3 regions of the Pseudarthrobacter sp. LMD1-1-1.1 genome follow, and region 3 is predicted to be linked to each of the others. Evidence: riboswitches for the same ligand, from Rfam matches in the RefSeq annotation. Region 3 holds a riboswitch; each other region holds the start of a gene.
What was found. A riboswitch is a leader RNA that binds a small molecule or an ion and turns the genes downstream of it on or off. The one in region 3 is predicted to bind cyclic di-AMP.
Positions count from the first base shown of each region.

Region 1: another riboswitch for cyclic di-AMP. It lies ahead of MRBLMD1_RS21345 (M23 family metallopeptidase); the one in region 3 lies ahead of MRBLMD1_RS19605 (C40 family peptidase).
Region 2: another riboswitch for cyclic di-AMP. It lies ahead of MRBLMD1_RS10185 (hypothetical protein); the one in region 3 lies ahead of MRBLMD1_RS19605 (C40 family peptidase).

Region 1 is NZ_JBEGHP010000027.1:62,557-65,821, reverse strand. It holds gene MRBLMD1_RS21350 (C40 family peptidase) at 72-752, opposite strand; cyclic di-AMP (ydaO/yuaA leader) riboswitch at 823-1,002, opposite strand; gene MRBLMD1_RS21345 (M23 family metallopeptidase) at 1,131-1,952, opposite strand; cyclic di-AMP (ydaO/yuaA leader) riboswitch at 1,963-2,174, opposite strand; gene MRBLMD1_RS21340 (metal-dependent transcriptional regulator) at 2,312-3,013, opposite strand.
Region 2 is NZ_JBEGHP010000012.1:974,060-977,324, reverse strand. It holds gene MRBLMD1_RS10190 (ArnT family glycosyltransferase) at 1-1,210, shown strand, start outside; cyclic di-AMP (ydaO/yuaA leader) riboswitch at 1,445-1,606, shown strand; gene MRBLMD1_RS10185 (hypothetical protein) at 1,612-2,331, shown strand; gene MRBLMD1_RS10180 (glyoxalase superfamily protein) at 2,550-2,999, opposite strand; gene upp (uracil phosphoribosyltransferase) at 3,044-3,265, opposite strand, start outside.
Region 3 is NZ_JBEGHP010000025.1:189,582-192,846, forward strand. It holds gene MRBLMD1_RS19600 (protein adenylyltransferase SelO) at 1-324, shown strand, start outside; gene MRBLMD1_RS19605 (C40 family peptidase) at 433-1,278, opposite strand; cyclic di-AMP (ydaO/yuaA leader) riboswitch at 1,282-1,453, opposite strand; gene MRBLMD1_RS19610 (coiled-coil domain-containing protein) at 1,706-3,061, shown strand; gene MRBLMD1_RS19615 (TraR/DksA family transcriptional regulator) at 3,083-3,265, shown strand, end outside.

The DNA.
Region 1 (3,265 bases), on a different contig from region 3:
GAACGGGGATGTGGTTTCTAGCGAAAAAGCTTTGGGCAAAGAAATAGCCCTTGGAGCGTGAAGCCCAAGAACTACTTGTTGAGGTGGTAGTACGACGAGGTACCGGTGGCTGCAGGCGAGTGGAGCAGCGTGCCCTGGGAAGGGTTGAGTGCGCTGACCATCATGCCGTTGCCGACGTAGATGCCCACGTGCGCGCCACCGTTCTGGACCACAAGGTCGCCCGGCTGCGGGGTGGAGGTGGGGGTCATGATGTTCCACGCGTTGGTGCGGGGGATGCTGATGCCGGCCTGGGCGTAGACCCACTGGACGAACCCGGAGCAGTCCCAGCCGGTGACGGGGCTGGTGCCGCCCCAGACGTAGGAGTGGCCAATGCCGGTGTAGGCGATTGCTGCAATACCGGAGGTTGCGGCGGAGACAGTCTCGGCAGCCTTGGCGGCAGGGGCAGCGTCCTGGCCTGCAGTGGCAGCGGCGTCGCGCACGGCCGGTGCGGTGGACTGGGGACGCACCGCTTCCACCTTTGGAGCTGCGGTGGTCTTGACGGCGGGACGCTCGAAGGAAACCGTAGCCGTGGGGGCGGCGGTGACGGCGAGGGCCGTTTGGGCCGAACCGGACTCGGTGGATGCGGAGACACCGGCGGTGGTGTCAGCTGCGGTGGCGGGCAGGCCCATGCTCAGGATAAGGCCCGATGCGGCTGCCACAACGGCAGCCTGGCGGCCTACGGTCCCGGCATTTGCACTGACGGCCTTGGACACGGCGTCCAGGGGGTTGGTGCGAACCGTTTGCGCACGGTGGCGCGCAGAATGATGGCGTGAAGACACGAAGGTAGCCTCTCCCAATGCCTGCGAGGTGAGCTGTCGGATTCGGATGGGAGTCACCCGGCCACTCTGCTTCCTGGGAAGCTCATGACTTAACCCCAAGGCCTTCAGGAAATGAAGGCCAAAATTGGTTCCCCCGCCCCTGCCAGACGATGAAATGCGAACGGACCTTGAGCGGTGGCAGAGTTAGGCAATCCACTCAAGAGCGTCAACTTCGGAAAAGTTGACGCGAGTTAGACGGTACAGCAGTTTTGTTTCAATGTCACATTCAGGTCACGGCAGGTCACTGCGATCTGAGAGTGCACACTCATTCGGTTACAGCCAGCCCATGGGATCGACCACTTCGCCGTTGACCTGGACCTCAAAGTGCAGGTGGCAGCCGGTGGAGGCGCCCGTGGTGCCGCTGAGCGCCACGACCTCGCCGCGGGAGACGGTCTGTCCGACCTTGACGTTGAACGACGACAGGTGGTTGTAGGTGGTCTCCAGCCCATTGCCGTGATCGATGACCACCCGGTTCCCACCGCCGTACTGGTGCCAGCCTGCGAAGGTCACGGTGCCGGTTGCGGCCGCCAGGACGGACGTTCCGCACTGCGCCACGAAGTCCTGGCCGCGGTGGAAGTCTCCGGAGCCGCCGGTGATGGGGCTCACCCGGTAGCCAAAGGGCGACGCGGTGGTGAGGGATGCCAGCGGTGCGGCCAGGGTGCCGGCCGAGGCTGCCCGGGTGACGGAGCCGGCGGACTGGGCGCTCAGGAGCTGCTTCAGCTTCCCGTCGGGGTCGGCCTGGGTCACCACTGCCGAGCGGCTGAAGTCGATCTGGGCGCCGATATCAGCGGAAATCTGGGGCTGCGGACTGACGGCGGAAGCTGCCAGTGGCGCGTTGCCGGCGGCATCGGTGGCCATGACGGGGCTGGTGGCGGGCACCGTGACCGTCAGCACCAGACCGGTGGCGGCCAGGGCGATTCCGGCTTTCTGGCCGATGCCGCTGGCGGCGGCAAACTCCGTCACCTGCCGGAACGGACCCCGGCGGCGGCGCGCGTCACGATGCAGATCGCGGGGGCGCTCCGCTGCGACATCTTCGACAACCCGCGGTGCCGAAGGGGGGCCTGCCGCGCGGCGGCGGCCCCGGGAGGTCTGCATGGTCAAGAAGGGTTCCTCTCTGGAAAAGCCTGCGGAGTTAGCTGTCGGATTCGGGTCAGAGAGATCAAAGACCCGGCCCGCCATGGGCAAGCTTCTGCACAGGGGTATTCCCGGAAGAATCCTTCACTGGAGAGGCTTGCTGCTGACGGACTTCACCCCAAGGCAGTCCCCCGCTGCCAATTGTGGTTCCCCCGCCTCTGCCAGTAACGACTCATGCACCCGATCCGCTGGCAGAGCTCGGCTCCGGATCGGGTAACGCTTAAGTATCAACGATTGGTTCCACTATAGGGCCTTAAGACCCTAGGTAACAATTCCGTTATCTTTGCGTGGAAGCGCTTCGCTGGGGTATGAGGAGCGGCTCAGGGCTGGGTGACGGCGACGAAAACATGAGCGGCAACCTCGGGCGGCAGCTCCAGTGCCCCTTCGATTCCGGACACCCGCACGGAGATGTAATCTCCCACGCGTTCCAGTGCAACGGCGGCGCCGGGCCGGATCCCGCCTTCGTCCAGCTGCGCCAGCAGTTCGGGCTCCACCTGGATGGGTTCGGCCAGCCGGCTGATGGTCACGGCAGAGGCGGGGCCGTAGCCCTTCATGGCCTCCACCAGGCTGATGACCGTGTCGGCAAAGCCGGTGGCCGGCTGTCCGCCCAGGGCGGCGAGGCCGGGGATCGGGTTGCCGTAGGGCGATTCGGTGGGGTGGTCCAGCATCTCGTAGATGCGCCGCTCAACGCGCTCGCTCATGACGTGTTCCCAGCGGCAGGCTTCGTCGTGCACGTAGGCCCAGTCCAAACCGATGACGTCAGCCAGCAGTCGTTCGGCCAGCCGGTGCTTGCGCATGACCTCGGTGGCCCGCTTGCGGCCCGTGTCCGTGAGTTCCAGGTGCCTGTCTCCGGAAACGACGACGAGTCCGTCGCGTTCCATCCTGCCGATGGTCTGGGACACCGTGGGGCCGGAGTGGCGCAGACGCTCGGCGATACGGGCCCGAAGGGCAACGATGTTTTCTTCCTCAAGCTCCAGGATGGTCCTGAGGTACATCTCCGTAGTGTCGATCAGATCCGTCATCCAGCTCAGCTCCTCGAGCGCAGTACCTTGCGTTGTCCCACCGTACCGCTCTGTTCCCGCGAGGTAGTCCGGGGCTAGCTTAGCCTATTTTGACTTTGTCCGAATAGCTGGCTCCTGCGCAGCCACGCCTGGACAGGACCGTCTCATTGTCTGGACTTTGCCCCCTCCGGCTCCCGCACCCACTGCCCTTCAGGCAGAATGGAACAGGCCTGCCGCGCAGCCACCGAGCGCTGCCGGCCACCCCTTACCCGC
Region 2 (3,265 bases), on a different contig from region 3:
CGGACTGGGCAGGCTGACGGGCGACGAAACGGGCAGCGTGGGCGGCGGCAACGGCTGGGGCGTTCCCGGCCTGTTCCGGATGTTCAACAACGAGTTCGGTGGCCAGATCGCCTGGCTGCTGCCCTCCGCCCTGATCCTTGCGGCCGGCCTGCTGTGGGTCGGCCGGCGGGCACCGCGGACGGATCCGGTGCGCGCGTCCGTGCTGGTCTGGGGCTCCTGGGTGCTGGTGACCGGCCTGGTGTTCAGCTTCATGGCGGGCATCATCCACCCCTACTACGCCGTGGCGCTGGCGCCGGGCATCGCCGGGCTGACCGGCCTGGGCGCAGTCCTGCTGTGGCAGCACAGGCAGCAGGCGGCCGCCGCAATCGTGCTCGCGGCCGCAGTGGCCGCGGCAGCCCTGACGGCGTTCTCCCTGCTCGGCACCACCTCGGCCTACGGCCCCTGGCTGCGCTGGGTGGTCCTTGCAGGCGGGCTGGCCGGGGCAGCAGGAGCGGGCTTCAGCAAGTTCCTGGGCATGCGTTCGGTGCAGCGGGCGACGGCGGCCCTGGCCATCACGGCGTCGCTCGCCGGACCGCTGGCCTACTCCATCTCCACGGCGTCCACAGCGCACAGCGGGGCAATCGTCAGTGCCGGCCCCACGGCCGGCTTCGGCGCTGGGCCGGGCGGTGCTCCCGCCGGCGTCCGGAACAGCCGGAACGGGTCCGGCCCGAACAGCACCGGCGGTTCAAGTATTGCGGGGCAAAGCAACACAAACCCGGGCAGTACGGCACAAGGCAATACGGGGCAGGGCTTCCGGCAGCCGAACGCCCAGGGCGGCACGGGCTTCGCGGGTGGCCGCGGGGGTGGCGTGGGTGGCCTCCTGGGTGCGCCCACGCCGTCGGCTGACCTGGTCGCCGCGCTCAAGAGCAGCGCCTCAAGCTACACCTGGGCCGCGGCCGTGGTGGGCTCCAACAACGCCGCGGGTTACCAACTGGCAACGGAACTGCCGGTCATGGCGGTGGGCGGCTTCAACGGCACCGACCCCTCCCCCACGTTGGCGCAGTTCCAGGACCTGGTAGCCCGGGGAGAGATCCATTACTTTATCGGTGGCGGAGCCATGCGCTCCACCACCGGTTCGGACGCTGCCACCCGGATCGCGGAGTGGGTGGCAGCCAATTTCACGTCGCAGATCGTTGGCGGCACTACGGTCTACGAACTGACCGGCCACTAGCGGAGGACGCCCCGGGGACCCGGCCGAATGATGCTCTGGCACGCGAGTGCCCGGGGTGAAGGGTGCCCGGGGCCCGGGCAGTCCATTACGGAGATACTCCCTCCGCAGTCACACAACCCGACGCGCTGCCAGCCGTGACTTCCGTTACCTAAATGTGACTTTCACTTAATCTTCCTGTACCGTCGATTGGGTGCGGTCCCCGTTCGGGCCGCATATCCCGGGTTGACGCCAAGCTCTGCCGCTTCCCCGGATTTCCGATTGAGCAACGGCAGAGGCGGGGGACCCACCGTCCCGGGCAATGAATGCCCTTGGGGTTAAGCCAGTACGTGATTTTTCCGTACGGCCGGATGCCCTCATCCGAACCCGACAGCTAACTCCGCAGGTGTGAGAGGCGATCAATCATGTCCAAAAACACGGCAGAAGCACGCCTGCATGCCAAGGCTAAACATAAGGCCACGCAGCAGGCAAAGAAAAAAACCCTCGGCCGCAGGGCCGGAATCCTCGCAGTATCCTGCGCGGTTCTGGTTGGGGTCGGCGCAGCCGGCCAGGCCACCAGCAGCATGGCCCCGGTGTCATCGACCCAGGCAACCCAGGCAGCGTCCGATGCCCAGATGAGCATCGAGAAGAGCGAGATCCGCTCCAACCCGGTGGAGAGCCCCGCTCCCGCCGCAATCGCAGTGGCGCCGCAGGCGGCGGAGCCCGCTCCCGCGGCCCCGGCACCCGCCGCCCCCGCGCCGGCCGCGCCAGCGCCTGCACCGGCACCTGCACCCGAGCCCGCCCCGGCTCCTGAGCCGGCACCCGCCGTCGCGGTCAACGACCCCGCCGGCGCCCAGGCTTACGCCGCCGGCCAGCTGGCAACTTTCGGCTGGGGACCGGACCAGATGCAGTGCCTGCAGACCCTGTGGACCAAGGAATCGGACTGGACCACCACGGCCACCAATCCCAGCAGTGGCGCGTACGGCATCGTCCAGTCCCTGCCCGCGGAGAAGATGGCCAGCTCCGGCGCGGACTACCTCACCAACTACCGCACCCAGATCAACTGGGGCTTGGATTACATCAAGAAGAGCTACCAGTCCCCCTGCGGCGCACTGAACTTCCATTTGGCGCACAACTGGTACTAGGCACCGCTCCCCTGCGGCTGCGCGTCGAAGGACCACCCTCCGCGGAGCCTGCCCTGCATTGACCGCGGCCGACGGCGCGTCCCGGCTCCCCGCCGTCGTACGCCTTGGGCAGGGGCACAGCAGGGAATTGCAGCATCACCACTGCCCGCATCCAAACGGATGCGGGCAGTGGTGTTTTAACCCCAGGCTGTCTTAACCCCGGGTTGAGCTGCAGTGGCCTATGGTGCGGACGTTAGGGTCGCGGTGGTTGGGGTTGCGGAGCCTGTGATTGCGGTGCTTTCGGTTGCGTCCGGCCCGGCGTTCCGCCACGGGATGTACTGGACGGACCACTTGTTGCCGTCCGGATCGGCGAAGTACACGAAGTGGCCCCACGGCAGCACTTCGATATCACTGACGTCCACTCCGTTGTTCTTCAGGTGGTCGCGTGCGGCCTGGATGTCGTCCACCACCAGCTGCAGGTTTGACCCCGTGCCCGGAGGTGCGTCCACCAGCCCCTCCCCCAAACAGATGGAGCAGGCGGATCCGGGCGGCGTCAGCTGCACAAAGCGGATGTCGTCCGAAGGCCGCTCGTCATAGTCGGCGTTGAAGCCCACCCTGTTGACGTAGAAATCCTTGGCGCGGTCGACGTCGGACACGGGGACAAAGACAAGTTCGAGTTTCCAGTCCATCCGCACAGGCTAGCGGCGGTGATCCTGCCGGAAAAGGGGGAAGGCTACCCTGCGATGCCGTACAGGCGGTCGCCTGCATCACCCAGGCCGGGAACGATGTAGGACTTCTCATTGAGCTTCTCGTCGATGGAGGCCAGGACGATGTGCACGTTTGCGTCGCCCAGTTCCTCCTCCAGCTTGGCCAGGCCCTCCGGGGCAGCCAGCAGGCAGATGCAGGTGACGTCGGACGCGCCCCGCTTGAAGAGGAACTTGATGGCCTCGCGCAG
Region 3 (3,265 bases):
CGCAACCTGGGCAAAGCGGCCCGCGGGGACCTTCGTCCCGTGCGCGGCATGGTCCTCGACCTGGCCGCCCTCGATGCCTGGCTGGACCGGTGGCAGGCGCTGCAACCTGACCCGGAGCTGATGGACAGCGTGAACCCGGCCTACATTCCGCGGAACCACCTGGTGGAAGAGGCGCTGTCCGCTGCCACCGCCGGAAACCTGGCTCCACTGCAGCAACTGCTGAAGGCGGTCAGCGACCCCTTCACCGAGCGGCCCGGCCTGGAACGCTACCTGCAGGGGGCGCCCGACGACTTCGGCAGCTACATGACCTTCTGCGGCACCTGACCGCAGCGGGCCGCGGGGGCAAAACGACAGGAGGGTGGCAACCGGTATTCCCGGCTGCCACCCTCCTGCTTCGTCCGGGGCCGCCAAGGGCACCGGACAGTGCGAAGACTAGGCTACGCGCACAGCGGAGTAGCCGCCGAGCCAGCTGATGGAGTGCACCTGCGTGTCGAAGCCGTTGACGCCGCCGCTGACAACCTGGCCGTTGCCTGCGTAAACGCCCACGTGGCCGGAGGTGATGATCAGGTCGCCGGGGGCGGGAGCGCCTACAACGGTGCCGTACTGGAAGAACTGGGTGGGGGCCAGGTCGCCCACGGACTTGCCGACGGAACGCAGCGCCTTCTCGACCATGGCGGTGCAATCCTGCTTGACGCCCAGCTGGCCGTAGGCCGAGGCGAGGATCGCTGCGCCGGTGCCGGTGCCGGTGGTTGATGCCACGGGGGTTGCCGAGGCGTAAGACATGTTCATGCCGGTGTTCGCCGGAGCGGTGGCGGCTGCGGCCTGCACGGGTGCTGCTGCAGGGGCCGGCGCCGGGGCTGCGGTGTAGCCTGCGCCCGGAATCTGGATCTGGTCGCCCGGGTAGATGATCGAGGACAGTCCCAGGCCGTTGGCGGACAGCACGTCATTGAGGCTGACGCCGTAGGCTGAAGCGATGGCGCCAAGGGTGTCGCCGGAAACGACGGTGTGGACGTTGCCTGCTGCTGCAGCGGGGGCTGCGGCCGGGGCAGCGGGTGCCGAGGTGGCCTGGACGCCGGTCTGCTCAGTGGTGTCCGGGCCGGATACACCTGCATGGGCCGGGGCGCCGACTCCGAAGGCAATGCCGGACGCTGCAGCAACGGCGAGCGCCGGGCGGCCCAGCGAGCGGGCCTGGGATTTTGCTGTTACGGCGAGGCCCTCGAGCACAATGGAGCGGGCCGGAGTCGCGCGGTGACGGGCTGAAATGGAATTTTTTGACACGGTTGATCGCCTCTCCCATGCCTGCGGGGTGAGCTGTCGGGTTCGGGCTGGAGATACCCGGCCGAAAGCGGCTCCGCGGTAGGCGGAAGCGCATTCGACTTAACCCCTAGGCCACAATATGGCCGTGGAAACTTGGTTCCCCCGTCCCTGCCAACTGGAGCGGTTGGATCCCATGATCAGCGGCAGGGCTCGGCATGCTGACGGGAATGTCCCGTCTGAGAGGGACACCAGTCGACCATAACCCAGGTGCATCGCAATTGTCACATTTGGATAACATACGATGTTCTTCTCTCGCATTGCGCAAACGTCTGGACATTCCAGGGCGTTCCTGGGCGGACCTCTGCTGATACTTTTCCTGTTGAGCACGGTAACAATGTGGAAACAGCAGCCTGCGTTGCGCGGGAATCCGGCGGTAAGCTTCCGGACTATGCCCCTGTTCGTGACCATCGCGAGGCTCCCTTGGCAGGGAGGCCTCCTGGCCCTTGCCCTGGCCGCAGGCACCATGCTGCCGGCGGCGGCCGACGAGCCGCCACCGCCCGGCGGGTATCCCTCCTGGGCGGACGTGCAGGAGGCGAAATCGTCCGAAGCGGCAAAAGCCGCAGAAATCGCCACCATTAATGGACTCCTGACGGACCTTGAGGCGGATTCGGAGGCAGCAGGCGGGATGGCCGTGCGCTCGGCCGCCGACTACGCCGCCGCAGACGCCGCGCTGCAGGCAGCCACCTCCCGCCTGGATACCCTGTCCGCCCACGCCGCCCGTGCCAACGCGGAGCTGGCCCGGCACCGGAAGGACATCGGTGCCCTGGCCGTCCAGTCCTACAAGACCGGCGGTACCAATGCAGGATTCTTCGTCGCGCTGGACGCCCTGGAAACCAACAGCGTCCAGGGGCTCAACCTGGTCAAGCTCGTGGGCGACAAGACTGCCACCCTGGTCGCCAATGCTGCCGCCGCCGAAAAGACGGCCACCGCCCTCACCGAACAGGAAAAAGCCGCCAGGAGCGAGCGGGAACGCCTGTCCGGGGAAGCGAAAGCAAAACTGGACGCCGCACGTTCCGCCCAGGATTCGCTGGCCCGGCGCGTCGCAGAGGAGCAGTGGCACGGCAGCGAGCTGACCGCCCAGCTCGCCACCCTGAAAGGTACGACGGCGGCCATGGAGGGTGAGTACCGCCAGGGCCAGGCCGCACTGGCCGCCTACGAGGCGGCCCAGGCGGCCAAACGTGCCGCCGCTGAGGAGCAGGCCCGCGGGCAGGCGGAGGCTGCAGCCAGGGCGGCCGCAGTGGCAGCCCGGCAGCCAAAGGCGCCCGCACCCGCTGCCGACCCTGGCCAGGCCAATCCGGCACAACCCGGTCCAGCCCCCGGCGCCGTCAGCAATCCCGGCGTCAGCAACCCCGGCCCTCCCGCTCCGGAAGACCCGGCACCGGCCCCGCCAAGCCCTCCCGCCGTCGTCGTGCCTTCTGTTCCCGGCGGTGCGGTGAACGACCCCGCCGGGGCCAAAAGCTACGCGTCCGGACGCCTGCCCGCCTACGGGTGGGGCCAGGACCAGTTCCTGTGCCTGGCCCAGCTGTGGACCAAGGAGTCCAACTGGCTGACCACCGCCACCAATGCCTATTCCGGAGCCTATGGGATTCCGCAGGCCCTGCCCCCGGGGAAGTACGCCAGCGCCGGCGGTGACTGGCTCACCAGCTACCGCACCCAGATCGAATGGGGCCTGGGCTACATCCGCGACCGCTACGGTTCCCCGTGCGCGGCCTGGAACCACTCCGTATCCCTGAACTGGTACTGACTGACGCGTTAGGCTGTCACCATGCCAGATTTCGAACGGTTCCGTGCGCTGCTCGAAGAGGAGCGGGCGCGGCGCCTGGCACTGTTGCCGGCGCTGCGGGCGGACATCGAGGCAGCAAACTCGGCGCGCCAGGATTCCAATGTCGATGATGAGCACGATCCCGAGGGTGCCACCATCGCATTCGAACTCTCACAGGCCTCCGCG